2 regions of the Cryobacterium sp. TMT1-2-1 genome follow, and region 1 is predicted to be linked to the other one. Evidence: predicted binding sites of a transcription regulator. Region 1 holds the regulator's gene; the other holds the start of a gene.
What was found. The regulator HrcA, encoded in region 1, represses chaperone genes, less so after heat shock. The targets are predictions, from matches to a motif close to TTNGCACTCGNNNNNNNCGAGTGCNAA.

Region 1 (7,719 bases):
CCGTCGACCTGCATCCGGAGCTCTGCGCGTTCGGCGCCGGCCGACGTCGCGTCAGTGGGAGCCAAGCGACCCCTCCTTCAGCTGTCCGCCCATGATGTGGGCGTGCACGTGGAAAACGGTCTGTCCCGCGGACGGGCCGGTGTTGAAGACGAGGCGGAATTCCCCGCCCGTGCGCTCGTCGGCGACCTGCCGGGCCACATCGACGAGTTCGGCCAGCAGGGCGGGTTCGGCCGCGGCGAGTTCGACCACGTTGCGGTACTGCTGCGTCTTGGTCGTGATGACGACGTGCACGGGCGCCTGCGGGTGGATGTCGTTGAAGGCGATGATGCGGTCGGTCTCGGCCACGATCGTCGCCGGGATTTCACGGGCGACGATGCGGCTGAAGATGGACGGTTCTGCGCCGGAGGAAGACATGTCTCTATCTTAAGCGGCGCTACCAGCGGCCGAGCGTCGCGTTCAGGATGGCCACCGCGGCCGGCCCCGCGGTGGAGGTGCGCAGGATGGTGTCGCCGAGGCGCACCCGCGTCGCGCCGGCCGCTTCGAGGATGGCCAGCTCCGACGGGGCGATTCCGCCCTCCGGCCCGACGACGAGCAGGATGTCGCGGTCGTCGGTCGGCGCGGGCACCTCGGTGAGCCGGGCCGAGGCGGTCGGCTCGAGCAGGAGCATCCGCGCGGAGCCGGCCAGGGCGGCCAGCGCTTTCGTACTCGCCAGGCCCTCGACGCTCGGCAGCCAGGGTCGGATCGACTGCTTGCCGGCCTCGCGCACGATGCTGGCCCAGCGCTCACGGCCCCTGGCGATCTTCGCACCCTCCCACCGGGACACCGATCGCGCCGCCGCCCACGGGATCACACCGTCGATACCCAGCTCGGTGGCGGCCTGGACGGCCAGTTCGTCCCGGTCGCCCTTGGCGAGGGCCTGCACGAGCAGGATCCGGGGCCTGGCCGGCGGCGTCACCGTGTTCGTGTCGACGCGGAGGGACAGCTCGGTCGGCTCCGCCGTGACGACGGTGCCGCCGAGGATGAGCCCGGCGCCGTTGCCGAGGAGCAGCTGCTCGCCCGGCCGGATCCGGCTGACCGTGACGGCGTGCCTGGCTTCGCTGCCGCCCACGCGGACGACCGCGCCCGGGGCGCAGTCCTCTGCCCGGAGCGACTCGTCGAGAAAGAAATGCGCCATCAGGCGGCTTCTAGCCGAGGAACCGATCGCGCAGCTTCGCGAACAGTCCCTGCTGGAAGTGGCTGAGCGAGGGTGCGGGCACCTTGTGCCGGGCCGCGAACGCCTCGATCAGCTCGCGCTCCTTGTGGTCGAGCTTGGTCGGGGTGAGAACCTGCACGCCGATCCGGAGGTCGCCGCGGCCGTTTCCGCGCAGCTTGGTCACGCCGCGGTCCTTGATCGTGAGGATCTCCCCGCTTTGCACGCCGGGCCGCAACTGGACCTCGATGTCGCCGTCGAGCGCGGCGACCGTCGTGGTCGTGCCGAGGATCGCGGTGGTCATCGGGATGTCCAGGGTGCAGAGCAGGTCGTCACCGTCGCGGCTGAAGACGTCGTGGTGGCGCACCTTCATTTCGAGGTAGAGGTCGCCGTTGGGGCCGCCGGCCGGGCCGGCCTCGCCGCTGCCGGGCATCTGCAGGCGCAGGCCGGTGTCGACGCCGGCCGGGATGTCGATGGGGACCTTGCGGCGGGCACGCACGCGCCCCTGGCCCTGGCAGGTGACACACGGGGTGGCGATGATGGTGCCGTAGCCGCGGCAGGAGCCGCAGGGGCTCGACGTCATCACATTGCCGAGCAGGGACCGCACGGCCCGCTGGATGTTGCCGGTTCCGTGGCAGATGTCGCAGGTGACCGGGGCCGTTCCCGGCTGGCAGCAGGTGCCGCTGCAGGTGCCGCAGACCACGGCCGTGTCGACCTCGATGTCGCGGTGCGTGCCGAAGATGACCTCGTCGAGGTCGAGCTCGACCCGGAGCAGCGCGTCCTGGCCGCGTTCGCGGCGCGATCGGGGTCCGCGGCTCCCGCCGCCTCCGCCGCCGAAGAAGGTCTCGAAGATGTCGCCGAAGTTGCCGAATTGGCCGTTGTCGAATCCGCCGCCGCCCTGCCCGCCCCGGTCGTACTGCTGGCGCTGTTTCGCGTCGCTCAGCACGTCATAGGCGTGAGTGACCGACTTGAACCGCTCGGACGCGTCGGCCCCCGGGTTCACGTCGGGGTGCAACTGGCGGGCCAGGCGCCGGTAGGCCTTCTTGATCTCGTCGGTGGTGGCATCGCGGGCGACGCCGAGTACTTCGTAATGGTCAGCCAAAGCTGGCTCTCCTTGAATATCTTGGGGGTGAGGTTCTGGAAATGGTGAGGTTCTGGAAATGGTGAGGATCTGGCCGTGGGTTCGCGGGCGGTGCGGGTTCGGGACCTAGTTCTCGCCGAGGAGGCGGGACAGGTACCGGGCGACGGCTCGGACCGCGGCCATGTTGTTGGAGTAGTCCATGCGGGTCGGGCCGAGCACGCCCAGCCGGGCAAGGTCGCCGCCCGGCGAGGTATAGCCGCTCGTGAGCACGGACGTCTCGCCCAGTCCGAACGGCGCGTTCTCGCGCCCGATGCTCACCGAGACGCCGTGCTGGTCGGTGGCCATTTCGCCGAACAGGCGCAGCAGCACGACCTGTTCCTCGATGGCCTCGAGCACCGGGTAGATGCTGCCAGTGAAGTCATGTTCGGTGCGGACCAGGTTGGCCGCGCCGGCCATCACGAGCTTGTCGTGACGGTTCGCGCCGATCTGGTCGCCCAGGGTGGCGGTGATCGGGCCGACGACATCCTCGAGGTCCCGTGGGACCAGCCCTTCCGGGCCGGACAGCGCCGTTGCCGCCTCGCTCATGCTCAGGCCGGACACGGCGGAGTTGAGCCGGGCGCGCACATCGCCGAGCTGCTGTTCGTCGAGGGCGCGAGGCAGCTCGATCACTCTCTGTTCGACCCGGCCGGAGTCCGTGATGAGCACGGACAGGATGCGGGTGCCGCCCAGGGGAACGAGTTCGATGTGGCGCACCCTGGCGCGGGACAGGGACGGATACTGCACCAGGGCGACCTGGTGGGTGAGCTGGGAGAGCAGCCTGACGCTCCGGGCCAGAACCTCGTCGAGGTCGGCGGACTCGCCCAGGAAGGTCTCGATGGCCCCTCGCGCAGCCGCGGACAGCGGTCGCAGGTCGGCCAGGTGGTCGACGAAGACCCGGTAGCCCTTGTCGGTGGGGATGCGCCCGGACGAGGTGTGCGGGGCGACGATCAGCTCTTCCTCCTCGAGGAGGGCCATGTCGTTGCGGATCGTCGCGGCAGACACACCAAAGGAGTGCCGATCGACGATGGTCTTCGACCCGACAGGTTCCCGTGAAGCGACGTAGTCCTGCACGATGACCCGCAGGACCTCGAGGCTGCGATCAGATACCATGACGGGTCGCTTCCCTCTCCGCTCGTGCTGCCGTGTTCTCGTGGCATGTGGTTGGCGGTGTTGGCACTCGCCCTTCCTGAGTGCCAATCATACCGCGACCCGCACGGGATCACCCATTGCTACAAGCGGATCGGGGGCAGTAGCTTATGCATATCGGCGCGGGAATCCCCGGCAGCCGACGAGCACCATTCGCTGAAAGGCACCCCGATGAGCGATCCGAACGCCCAGATCCCCGACGACCCGTACCGCGGCCAGCGACCGCCCCAGGACCCCTACCGGGCCCCGTACCAGGGCCCCGCCCCGGTTCCGGCCGCCCCGCTCACCGAGGCCGACGACCGGCAGTGGGCCTCCTTCGCCCACCTCGGCGGCATCCTGAGTTTCTTCCCGTCCCTGCTCATCTGGCTGATCTTCAAGGATCGCGGCCGCTTCACGGCGGAGGAAGCCAAGGAAGCCCTCAATTTCCAGATCACCCTCGTCTTCGGCTACGTGGCGATCAACATCATCGCCAGCTTCCTGGCGTCGATCACCTTCGGGATCGGTGGGATCTTCGGGATTTTCTCCGTGGCGCTGTGGGTCGTGAGCCTGATCTTCTCCATCCTTGGCTTCCAGCAGGCCAAGGACGGACACCACTACCGTTACCCGTTCGCGGTTCGCCTGATCAAGTAGCCCGGCCGCTACTCTGGTGTCGGCGTGACCGCACCAGGGGCCGACCAGACCGTGCCGACCAGACCATAAGGAGTCCGAATGTCCTCAGCACCTCCCCCCTCGAACCAGTACCAGGCCCCGACCCCGATGAACCCGGCCGACGAGAAGCTCTGGGCGACGCTGATCCATATCGGCGGAATCCTCTTCGGCCCGCTGCCGGCGCTGATCGGCTACCTCGTGCTGAAGGACCGCGGCCCGTTCATCCGCGCGCACACGGCGACGGCCCTGAACTTCCAGATCACCCTGCTGATCGCCTACATCGTGGGCGGCGTCACCGCGATCCTCCTGATCGGCTTCCTCATCCTCGGCGCGGCGTGGATCCTCGCCATCGTCTTCGGAATCATGGCCGCGATGGCAGCCAACACGGGCCGGTACTACACCTACCCGCTCACAATCAAGTTCGTCAGCTAGGGATCGACTGCCGGCGCGGTCAGTCGGTCAGGCGCCGGACGACCGCGTCCGCCAGCAGCCGGCCCCGGAGGGTCAGTTCGATCGAGCCGCCGATCGCCGCCGCGCCGTCGATCAGCCCGTCGGCGATCAGCCCGGCGACCTCATGGCGTCCCTGCGGCGACAGCGACGCGACCGCAATGCCCTCCCGGATGCGGCTCCGCAGCAGCACCCGCTCAACCTCCCGGGTCGCGTCGTCGAGCGTCTCCCGGCCGGCCGCAGGCGAGAGCCCGGAGAGCACCCGGTCCGCGTAGGCGGCCGGGTGCTTGACGTTCCACCAGCGCACGCCGCCCATGTGGCTGTGTGCGCCGGGACCGACGCCCCACCAGTCCTGGCTGCGCCAGTAGGCGAGATTGTGGCGGGAACGGTGGGCGTCGTCCGTGGCCCAGTTGCTCACCTCGTACCAGGAGTACCCGGCGGCGGCGAGCAGTTCGTCGGCCAGCTCGTAGAAGTCCGCCTGCAGGTCTTCGTCGGGCTGGACGAGTTCCCCGCGCCGGATCTGCCGGGCGAGCTTGGTGCCCTCCTCGACGATCAGCGAGTACGCGCTCAGGTGGTCGGGGGCCTGTGCAATCGCGTGCTCCAGGCTGGCTCGCCAGTCGGCGAGGGTCTCCCCCGGCGTGCCGTAGATGAGGTCGAGGCTGACGTCGAGCCCGGCGTCCCTGGCCCAGCGCACGACGAGCGGCACCCGCTCGGGGTCGTGGGTGCGTTCGAGGGTGGCCAGCACGCGCGGCACGGCCGATTGCATGCCGAACGAAACCCGGGTGAAGCCGGCGCCGGCAAGGTGGGCCAGGTAGGCCTCGTCGACGGAGTCGGGGTTCGCCTCCGTGGTGACCTCGGCGCCCGCGGCGATGCCCCAGACGGACCTCACCGACGCAAGCATCCGGGCCAGGTGCTCGGCCGGCAGCAGCGTCGGGGTGCCGCCGCCGAAGAAGACGGTCGAGGCCTCGCGGGCCGGCAGCCCGGAGTCTGTCAGGATGCGGCCCGCCGCCTCGACCTCGAGGACGGCCTGGCTCGCGTAGTCGCTCTGCTTGACGCCGCGCAGCTCGGTCGCCGTGTACGTGTTGAAGTCGCAGTAGCCGCAGCGCACGCGGCAGAACGGCACGTGCAGGTAGACGCCGAAGTCGCGCTCCGGCGCGCCGACCGCCGCCCCGGCGGGCAGCAGGCCGTCCGCCGGGGCAGGGTCTCCGAGGGGCTGAGGACCGGCCATCGGCGCCTACGCCGCGCCGGCGGGGTGCAGGGCCCGGAGGTAGCTCCGGGTGAACCGCGCCTGCTGCATCCGCAGGATCGGCCAGACCAGGCGGTAGTACCAGGTGCTCGGGCGGGAGAAGGCCCTGACCGTCAGCCAGACGGAGTCGTCCTCGTGCCGGGCGACGACGAAGGATTCCTCGCCGCTTTCCGGGTGGCCCTTCATCGTGCCGTAGGCGAAGCCGACCCGGTCGACCTCGTCGATCACGTAGACCACGCGCACCGGCGCCGTCACGGTGAACGGACCGAAGGGAACCCTGAGCCGGGCCGTCATGCCGTTGATGATGTAGGGCGTGCCGTCGTCCGAGAAGGTCTCTTCGTTGTCCGATCCGTTCTGGTCGGCCGCAGCGGTGCCGTCGGCGTTGAACCGGAGGCCGGAGTACTGCACCCCGGTTCCGCTTTCCAGGTCGGTGACGCTCATGCCGCTGCCGCGCTGCACACCCCAGGTCATCAGCGACCGCGAGGCCAGGCGGAAGCGCTCTTCGCCGCTGCCGAGCCGCACGCTGCGCTCCTGCGGCCGGTGCCCCTGGGGCGGGTAGCGGAGCAGGTCGGGCGCGAGGGTGCCGCCGATGGCCCCGTAGGTGACGGCGGCGTCGGTGAAGGTTTCCCGGCGCATCCGGCTACTTCTTCTCTTTCTTGGGCGGTTCGTCGCCGGAGAGCGCCGCGATGAATGCCTCCTGCGGCACCTCGACCCGGCCGACCATCTTCATGCGCTTCTTGCCCTCTTTCTGCTTCTCGAGGAGCTTGCGCTTGCGGGAGATGTCGCCGCCGTAGCACTTGGCCAGCACGTCCTTGCGGATGGCGCTGATGCTCTCGCGGGCGATGATCCGGGCGCCGATCGCGGCCTGGATCGGCACGTCGAACTGCTGCCGCGGAATGAGCTTCCGCAACCGCCCGGTCATCAGCACGCCGTACTCGTAGGCCTTGTCGCGGTGCACGATCGCGCTGAACGCGTCGACCTGCTCGCCCTGGAGCAGGATGTCCACCTTGACCAGGTCTGCTTCCTGCGAGCCGATCGGCTCGTAGTCGAGCGAGCCGTAGCCGGCCGTGCGGCTCTTGAGGTTGTCGAAGAAGTCGAACACGATCTCGCCGAGGGGCATGGTGTAGCGGATCTCGACCCGGTCCTCGCCGAGGTAGTCCATGCCGAGGAGGGTGCCGCGGCGGCTCTGGCAGAGTTCCATGATCACGCCGACGTAGTCCTTGGGCGCCAGGATGGCCGCCTTGACGACTGGCTCCTCGACCTTCGCGATCTTCCCGTTCGGGAATTCGCTCGGGTTCGTCACCGTGACCGTCTTCTTGTCGTCGGTGGTGACCTCGTAGATCACGCTGGGCGCGGTCGTGATCAGGTCGAGGCCGAACTCCCGGTCGAGGCGTTCGGTGATGATCTCGAGGTGGAGCAGGCCGAGGAAGCCGCAGCGGAAACCGAAGCCGAGGGCCACGGATGTCTCCGGCTCGTAGACGAGGGACGCGTCGGAGAGCTTGAGCTTGTCGAGCGCTTCGCGCAGGGCCGGGTAGTCGCTGCCGTCGATCGGGTACAGCCCGGAGAAGACCATCGGCTTGGGCTCGGTGTAGCCGGGCAGGGCGACCGTCGCCGGCTTCACCGCGGTGGTGACCGTGTCGCCGACCTTGGACTGGCGCACGTCCTTCACGCCCGTGATCAGATAGCCGACCTCTCCGACGCCGAGTCCCTGGCTCTGGGTCGGCTCGGGCGAGCTGACGCCGATCTCGAGGATCTCGTGGGTGGCGCGGGTGGACATCATCTGGATTTTCTCGCGCGGGCCCAGCTTGCCGTCGATCATGCGCACGTAGGTGACCACGCCGCGGTAGCTGTCGTAGACCGAGTCGAAGATCATCGCGCGGGTGGGGGCATCCGGGTTTCCGACCGGGGCCGGGATGAGCCGGG
Region 2 (7,719 bases), on a different contig from region 1:
GGCATCTGAGCGGGCGCCAGAGGCGGCGCAGGCGCACACGAGACACAACAATGGGCGCCTCCCGAAGGAGGCGCCCATCATCTGGAACTGCGGTGCTGTGGAACGGGTTGGGACTTAGAAGTCCATTCCGCCGCCCTGGTCGCCGGCCGGGGCCGGGTGCTTCTCGGGCTTGTCGGCGACAACGGCCTCGGTGGTGAGGAACAGTCCGGCAATCGACGCGGCGTTGAGCAGCGCGGAGCGGGTGACCTTCACCGGGTCATTGATGCCGGCGAGGAGCATGTCGACGTACTCACCGGTCGCGGCGTTGAGGCCCCAGCCGACGGGCAGGTTGCGCACCTTGTCAGCGACGACGCCCGGCTCGAGGCCGGCGTTGAGGGCGATCTGCTTGAGCGGCGCGTCGATGGCCACGCGCACGATGTTCGCACCCGTTGCCTCGTCACCCGTGAGGGAGAGCTTCTCGAAAGCGGTCTTGCCGGCCTGGATCAGCGCAACGCCACCACCGGCGACGATGCCCTCTTCAACGGCAGCCTTCGCGTTGCGGACGGCATCCTCGATGCGGTGCTTGCGCTCCTTGAGCTCAACCTCCGTCGCGGCGCCGGCCTTGATGACTGCAACGCCACCGGCGAGCTTCGCCAGGCGCTCCTGGAGCTTCTCGCGGTCGTAGTCGCTGTCGGTGTTCTCGATCTCGCTGCGGATCTGCTGCACGCGGCCGGCGATCGCCTCGACGTCTCCGCCACCCTCGACGATCGTGGTCTCGTCCTTGGTGATGACGATCTTGCGGGCGGTGCCGAGCAGGTCGAGGGTCACGTTCTCAAGCTTGAGTCCGACCTCCTCGGCGATGACCTGTCCACCGGTCAGGATCGCGATGTCCTGCAGCTGGGCCTTGCGGCGGTCACCGAAGCCCGGAGCCTTGACGGCGACGGACTTGAAGATGCCGCGGATCTTGTTCACAACGAGCGTGGCCAGGGCCTCGCCGTCGACGTCCTCGGCGATGATGAGGAGCTGCTTGCCGGTCTGGATGACCTTGTCAACGATCGGCAGCAGGTCCTTGATGTTCGAGACCTTGGAGTTGACGATCAGGATGTACGGGTCTTCGAAGACCGCTTCCTGACGGTCGGGGTCGGTCACGAAGTACGCCGACAGGAAGCCCTTGTCGAAGCGCATGCCCTCGGTGAGCTCGAGTTCGGTGCCGAGAGTGTTGGACTCTTCGACGGTGACAACGCCTTCCTTGCCGACCTTGTCGATCGCCTCGGCGATGATGGCGCCGATTTCAGCGTCACCGGCAGAGATGGAAGCCGTGGCCGCGATCTCTTCCTTGGTCTCGACCTCTTTGGCGTTCGCGATGAGCTCTTCGATGACGGCAGCAGTGGCCTTCTCGATGCCGCGCTTGAGGCTGATCGGGTCGGCGCCGGCTGCGACGTTGCGCAGGCCTTCGCGAACCAGCGCCTGAGCGAGGACGGTGGCGGTGGTGGTGCCGTCGCCGGCGACGTCATCCGTCTTCTTGGCGACCTCTTTGACGAGTTCCGCACCGATCTTCTCGTACGGGTCGTCGAGTTCGATCTCCTTGGCGATGGACACGCCGTCGTTGGTGATCGTGGGTGCGCCCCACTTCTTCTCCAGAACGACGTTGCGTCCGCGCGGGCCGAGGGTGACCTTGACCGTGTCGGCGAGGATGTTCAGGCCGCGCTCAAGGCCGCGACGGGCCTCTTCGTTGAAAGCAATGATCTTTGCCATAAGTGTTTCTCGTCCCTCCCGGACGTTCAAAAACGTGATGGGGTTAGCACTCATAAGGAGAGAGTGCCAAAGACGATTCTGGCACTCTGGTGCCGAGAGTGCAAGTGAACGGGCGGGGCGCTACGGCACCAGCTGGACGGAACCCTGCTTCGTCGGGACCAGCTCGATCCAGGTGTTGCCGGCGGCAAGCCGGATCGTCACGCCGTTACCGTCGACGAGACTGATCGGCGACGATGGGTATCGCTTGACCCAGGTGGCGCGCAGGCTCCGTCCGCCGGTCGAGACCCAGGCCTCTCCCGAACCGATCATGGTGGTCTTGGGGACGTCGCCGTAGCGCCGGTCGATGCCGACACGCATGACGACGACGTTGGTCGCCTTGAGCTGCGCGCCCTTGCTGTTGCGGTCCGGCGCGCCCTCCTGGGAGCGCAGGTAGTAATTCGCCTTGGCGTTCCAGGCCCAGGATGGCCAGCGTGCGGTGGAGAAGCGGGTCTGGATCGTGCGGATGGCCTTGCCGTCCACCACCGCTGACGACGACGCGGCGGTGGCCGCGTAGGCGAAGTGCTGCCTCGGCGGGGCCAGCTTGGGGTACCGGCCCACGAGCGTCCTGGCGTTCACCACGACATTGTGCGGGGACGACTTCGTGTCGATCCGGTAGAACAGTCCGCTGCGGTCGTAGTCGAAGACGGCGTTCACGACCGGGGTCGCCTCCATCGCCTTGACGAACTGCGGCTGGCCGCCGGAGTAGGCGACGATTCCGCCGAAGGGCGTAATGATGTCCGGATCCATCGGCCGGATCGAGCGCACCGGCCCGATCAGCTTCGGGATGTCCGAGTGCCAGACCCCGACGTAGCGGGTGATCCCGCCTTCGACGAGTTCCTCGAAGACGATGTCGGCGCTCTCGAGGCCGATCTGCGGCCTCGCCGCCTCGTGGTTGTCGATCTTCACCGCCAGCGACGGATGCGCCGCGCTCCCCGGAGGCACGGGTGTTCCGCGCAGCGGTGCGAGCACGGTCGCGGCCGGGGCCGTGTAGGTGGACACCCAGGCCTTCGCCGTCGAGGTCGGCTTGATGCTCGCGGTCGGCCGCGGTGCTTCGGCAGTGCAGGCGGCCAGAAGCAGGACCGGAATGACCGCGGCAACTATCCTCACGGTCACGCGTCGGCTGCGTTTCATCGCTTCACTGTTCTGATTCACCGTTTCACCCTAACGCCGCGCGGTGCTCCCGCGCGGCGTTGGGCGTGCAAGCCTCGAAACTGGTGCAGCTCAGGCCGGTCGAACCGACTCGGCCTGAGGGCCCTTCGCTCCGCTGCCAACCTCGAAGACGACCGCCTGGCCTTCTTCGAGGACTTTGTATCCGCTCATGTCAATGGCGGAATAGTGGACGAAGACGTCCTGCCCCCCGCCGTCAATGGTGATAAAGCCGAAGCCCTTCTCAGCGTTGAACCACTTTACGGTTCCGTGCGCCATGTGTTACTCCCCAGTGCTGTGATTGCGTCGGCACGGGCCCACTGGCCGCGCCGGGCCTTCCGCGGAAACTGCTTCGGTGCAGTGCCTGCGTCCACCATGGCCGTGCAACGGGTCCACCTCCACAGAGGCGAGCTGCACGGACAAAATGAGCGACCATGGCCGAGCGTAGCGAAGAGGCTCTGGAATAACAGGGGGTTGACAAATTGCCGGTCGATGGCTGAAAAGCAGGGCTGCCGGGCGCCCTATCCGGCCGGCGGAGAGTAGTCGTTGCCGACGACAACAGTGAGCTCGGCATCGGACTCCGCGAAGTCGTTCGCGAGCATTATTTCGGCCCCCGGCAGGGACTCTGCGACCCCCCGTGCCGCGCCCTCCAGGGCGGGGTCGGCGTAGTAGACGATCGTCTCGGCAACGTCGGAGGTGGCGGCGTCGCCGAGCGTCCCGACGGTCCACCCCTCGGAGCCGAGGACGTCTCCGACGGATCCGGCCAGACCCACCGTCAGGGTGCCGTTGAGCACGGTGACGGACAGGTTCGGGTCAACGGTCGGCTTCGGCGTGGGCGTCGCCGACGGCTCCGGCTTCGGCGTCGCGGTCGGGGTCGACGTGGCCGGGGCCGCAGTGGGCGCGAGTCCGGACGTGTCCGGCGCGAGGCGGTTGTTCAGGAACAGCAGACCCAGCGCTCCGATCGCGATCAGCACCACCGTGGCGGCCAGTGCCCACCAGAATGCCAGCCAGCCGCGACCCTTCTTGCCCGGGGCCCGGTGTGCGCCCACCCGGTCGAGAGCAGGCGGGTGGGCGTCGAAGCGGTCTTTCGGATAGGGCTGGGGCATTGTCAGTCTGGTTCGGTCTCGATCAGTCGGTGGGGAGTGCGGCGCGGCGCGCTCGCGCCTGTGCCCTGGCTTCGCGCATCCGATGCAGTCGCTTAACCAGCATGGGGTCGCGGGCGAGGGCCAGAGGTGAGTCGATGAGGGCACCCAACAACTGATAGTACCGTGCAGCCGAGAGACCGAATTCGGCCCGAATGGCCTGCTCCTTGGCGCCGGCGTGATTGCGCCACTGTCGTTCGAAGTCGAGGATCGCCACGTCCCGCGCGGACAGTGAGGCCGACTCCGGGCTGCCGTCGGCGGCCGGTTCGTGTGATTTCTCCATCGGCCACCTCTCCCTCGTCATCTCACCGGGCACGTGCCGCCCGCTTTCACCGACGCCGGCTACGGTCATCCTATTTGGGTGCGCCCGGTGCATGTCCGCCAACCGTACGCCGGTTCGAGTCTGTGGGAGTTCGCTGGACGCTGCCCGTGAAAGGAATGCCGGGGCGGCCGCGCGAGTTTAGGCTGATGGAGTGAGAACCGGGCGGCGCCCGGGAACGAAGGGACGCACATGGACCACGAAGTCAAGAAGTCTGAAGCCGAGTGGCGCGAGGAATTGGGGCCCGAGCGCTATGCGGTGCTCCGCGGGGCCGCGACGGAGCGCGCCTGGACGGGAGAACTGCTCGATGAGGCGCGCTCGGGCGTGTATACCTGTGGCGCCTGCAACGCCGAGTTGTTCAAGAGCGGCACCAAATTCGATTCCGGCTGCGGCTGGCCGAGTTTCTACGAGTCCGTGCGCCCCGAGGCGGTCGAGTTGATCGAGGACCGGACCCTGGGCACCGTGCGCACAGAGGTGCGTTGCGCCAACTGCGGCTCGCACCTGGGGCACGTCTTCGACGACGGCTTCGGCACGCCCACCGGAGACCGGTACTGCATGAATTCCATCGCGCTCAACTTCACGCCCGTCGAGTAGCCGGCGGTGTCGGCCGTTGCCGACGCGCTCGCGGCGCGCCGGTCGTACTCCAGGGTGACCCCGGATGCCCCCAGCCACGACGAACTGCTGCCTTTGGTAGCCGCCGTGGCACGTGTCGCCGACCACGGCGCGCTGAGGCCGTGGCGCCTGATCGAGGTGCGCGGAGACGCACGGCGGCGATTGGGCGATGCCCTGGTCGCGGCATCCGGCCACACGGCCGCCGAGGCGGCCACGACCGCTGCCAAACCGCTGCGCGCCGAACTCCTGATTGCCCTCGTGATCAGCCGCCGCGAGAGCGAGAAGGTCGCGGACTGGGAGCAGGATGCCGCGGCGGCCGGGGTCGCCCACGCACTGAGCCTGCTGCTGGCTGACGCCGGCTGGGGCGTGATGTGGCGCACCGGGCCCCACACGCGATCCGCGCCGGTTCGCCGCATGCACGAACTTGCCGACAACGAGGAGCTTCTCGGCTGGCTCTACGTGGGCGGCGTTCCGCCGGACGCCAAACCGGGGGTGCGCCTGCCCATCGATCCGGCCGAGTTCCTGACCGTTCTCTAGCGCCGAAACCCCTGGGCCGGGGCGGGCCTTAACGGGACTGTCCAGGGCCGGCCACGGGACTTGAACCCGTAACCCCCACTTTACAAGAGTGGTGCGCTACCAATTGCGCCAGGCCGGCATGAGGCCCGAGGGCCTCGAACACCCATCCTAAATCACAGAACCGAAAGGGCGGGCGCGTTCTACCCGGCCGGGGTCGTCGTCGGAGTGGGCGTCGGGGTGGACGTGGAGTACGTGGCGCCCGCCGACTGCAGCACGAACGCCGCGAATTCCTTGGGGTCCTTCAACGACCCGAGGTACTGCTTGCCGTTGACGAGCACGGTCGGCGTGCCGGTGACCTTGGGAATCGAGGCGTTGGGGATCGGGCCGGTCAGGGCCCGGTCGGTGGCGTCGAGAACCCAGGACTTGTACGTCAGGTCGTCGATGCACGTGTCGATCTTCGACAACGAGGACGTGACGCCCGAACTCCGCACGACCTGCTTGATTTGCTTGTCGGTGAGGCCCGCCGTGCCCTCCTCGGGCTGGTCGGCGAACAGGGCGGCGTTGAACGCGTAGAAGTCGTTGGGCGAGGAGTTCGCCACACAGGCAGCGGCATTGGCCGCGCGCAGGGAATACTGGGTACCGGCGGACTTGCTGGTCAGGATCGAAATGGGGTGGATCTCGACCGTCGCGGCCCCGGCCTCAACCCACTGGGCGATCTGGTCGCTGTTGTTCAGTTCGAACTCGCCGCAGTACGGGCAGAGGTAGTCGACGTAGACCCGGATGTCGGCCACGGTGCCGGTCGCGTCGGGCACCGAAGCGACGGGCTTCGCGTCGGGCTGGAGGGCGGGGGTCTTGACCGTGGTCAGCCCCTCGCCGATGAGCACGCCGTCGCTGGCCATGTTGGCCGGGCCCGGCCCGACCGGCCGGATGGAGTTGACGATGATCAGGGCGATGATGCCGACGATGGCGATGGCCGCCACGGCGATTCCACCCTGCAGGAAGACCCGGTTGCGACGATCCTTCTTCTTCTGTTCCTCGCGCAGCAGCGTGGCCTTTTTGCGGGCCGCGTCGCGTCGCTGATTCTTGGAAGGACGGCTGTCGCCTGGTCCGCCGTTAGTCATGAATAGTTGCTCCGAACGTGTGGATGCCCGCACTGTGTGTGCATAGCCCTCCACAGAGTAGAACGCGTGTCTGGGAAAACCCCAAACGGCGGCTGTACGCCCGCCGCGGGGCGAGGGCGGCTGCCATGCAATACTGGTCAGGATACCCGGCCCGCCTGGCGGGACAGGTGTCACATCCCACTCACAACGGATCGTCCGGCACGTTCCTGCCGGTGAAGGAGAAGAAAACCATGGCTTCGGTCACTTTTGACAAGGCAACCCGCCTCTACCCGGGTTCCACCCGCCCCGCTGTCGATCACCTCGACCTGGAGGTCGCTGACGGCGAGTTCCTCGTCCTCGTCGGCCCTTCCGGCTGCGGCAAGTCCACCTCGCTGCGTATGCTGGCCGGCCTCGAAGAGGTCAACGACGGCAACATCTTCATCGGCGAGCGCAACGTCACGGATGTCCCACCGAAAGACCGCGACATCGCCATGGTCTTCCAGAACTACGCCCTGTACCCGCACATGACCGTCGCCGAGAACATGGGCTTCGCGCTCAAGATCGCCGGCATCAACAAGGACGAGCGCGCCGCCCGCGTGCTCGAGGCCGCCAAGCTGCTCGACCTGGAGCCGTACCTCAGCCGCAAGCCCAAGGCTCTCTCCGGCGGTCAGCGCCAGCGCGTCGCCATGGGCCGCGCGATCGTGCGCCAGCCGCAGGTGTTCCTCATGGACGAGCCGCTGTCCAACCTCGACGCGAAGCTGCGCGTGCAGACCCGCACCCAGATCGCGTCCCTCCAGCGTCGCCTCGGCGTCACCACGGTCTACGTGACCCACGACCAGACCGAGGCGCTGACCATGGGCGACCGCATCGCGGTGCTCAAGGACGGCGTCCTCCAGCAGGTCGGCACGCCCCGAGACCTGTACGCGAAGCCGAACAACGTGTTCGTTGCCGGTTTCATCGGCAGCCCGGCCATGAACCTGTTCCTGGCCGACCGGGTCGACGGAGGCGTCAAGTTCGGCACCGCGACCGTCCCCGTGCAGCGCGACACCCTCGCTGGGGCGAGCGGCGACAAGGTGACCATCGGGGTCCGCCCGGAGGACATCCACCTGGC

Region 2: a site for HrcA is predicted at 1,778-1,804, ahead of groL (chaperonin GroEL). Genes of this name have one in related genera too.

The regions. Positions count from the first base shown of each region.
Region 1 is NZ_SOHC01000053.1:8,495-16,213, forward strand. Features, by position in the region: gene E3T33_RS09390 (PhoH family protein) at 1-14, opposite strand, end outside; gene E3T33_RS09395 (HIT domain-containing protein) at 52-414, opposite strand; gene E3T33_RS09400 (16S rRNA (uracil(1498)-N(3))-methyltransferase) at 434-1,174, opposite strand; gene dnaJ (molecular chaperone DnaJ) at 1,185-2,291, opposite strand; gene hrcA (heat-inducible transcriptional repressor HrcA) at 2,397-3,419, opposite strand; gene E3T33_RS09415 (DUF4870 domain-containing protein) at 3,627-4,085, shown strand; gene E3T33_RS09420 (DUF4870 domain-containing protein) at 4,164-4,535, shown strand; gene hemW (radical SAM family heme chaperone HemW) at 4,555-5,778, opposite strand; gene E3T33_RS09430 (DUF1990 domain-containing protein) at 5,785-6,432, opposite strand; gene lepA (translation elongation factor 4) at 6,437-7,719, opposite strand, start outside.
Region 2 is NZ_SOHC01000005.1:62,200-69,918, forward strand. Features, by position in the region: gene groL (chaperonin GroEL) at 115-1,734, opposite strand; gene E3T33_RS01025 (DUF3048 domain-containing protein) at 1,855-2,904, opposite strand; gene E3T33_RS01030 (cold-shock protein) at 2,995-3,198, opposite strand; gene E3T33_RS01035 (LytR C-terminal domain-containing protein) at 3,441-4,025, opposite strand; gene E3T33_RS01040 (DUF3263 domain-containing protein) at 4,048-4,344, opposite strand; gene msrB (peptide-methionine (R)-S-oxide reductase MsrB) at 4,573-4,974, shown strand; gene E3T33_RS01050 (nitroreductase family protein) at 4,981-5,529, shown strand; tRNA gene E3T33_RS01055 (tRNA-Thr) at 5,575-5,647, opposite strand; gene E3T33_RS01060 (thioredoxin domain-containing protein) at 5,709-6,629, opposite strand; gene ugpC (sn-glycerol-3-phosphate ABC transporter ATP-binding protein UgpC) at 6,860-7,719, shown strand, end outside.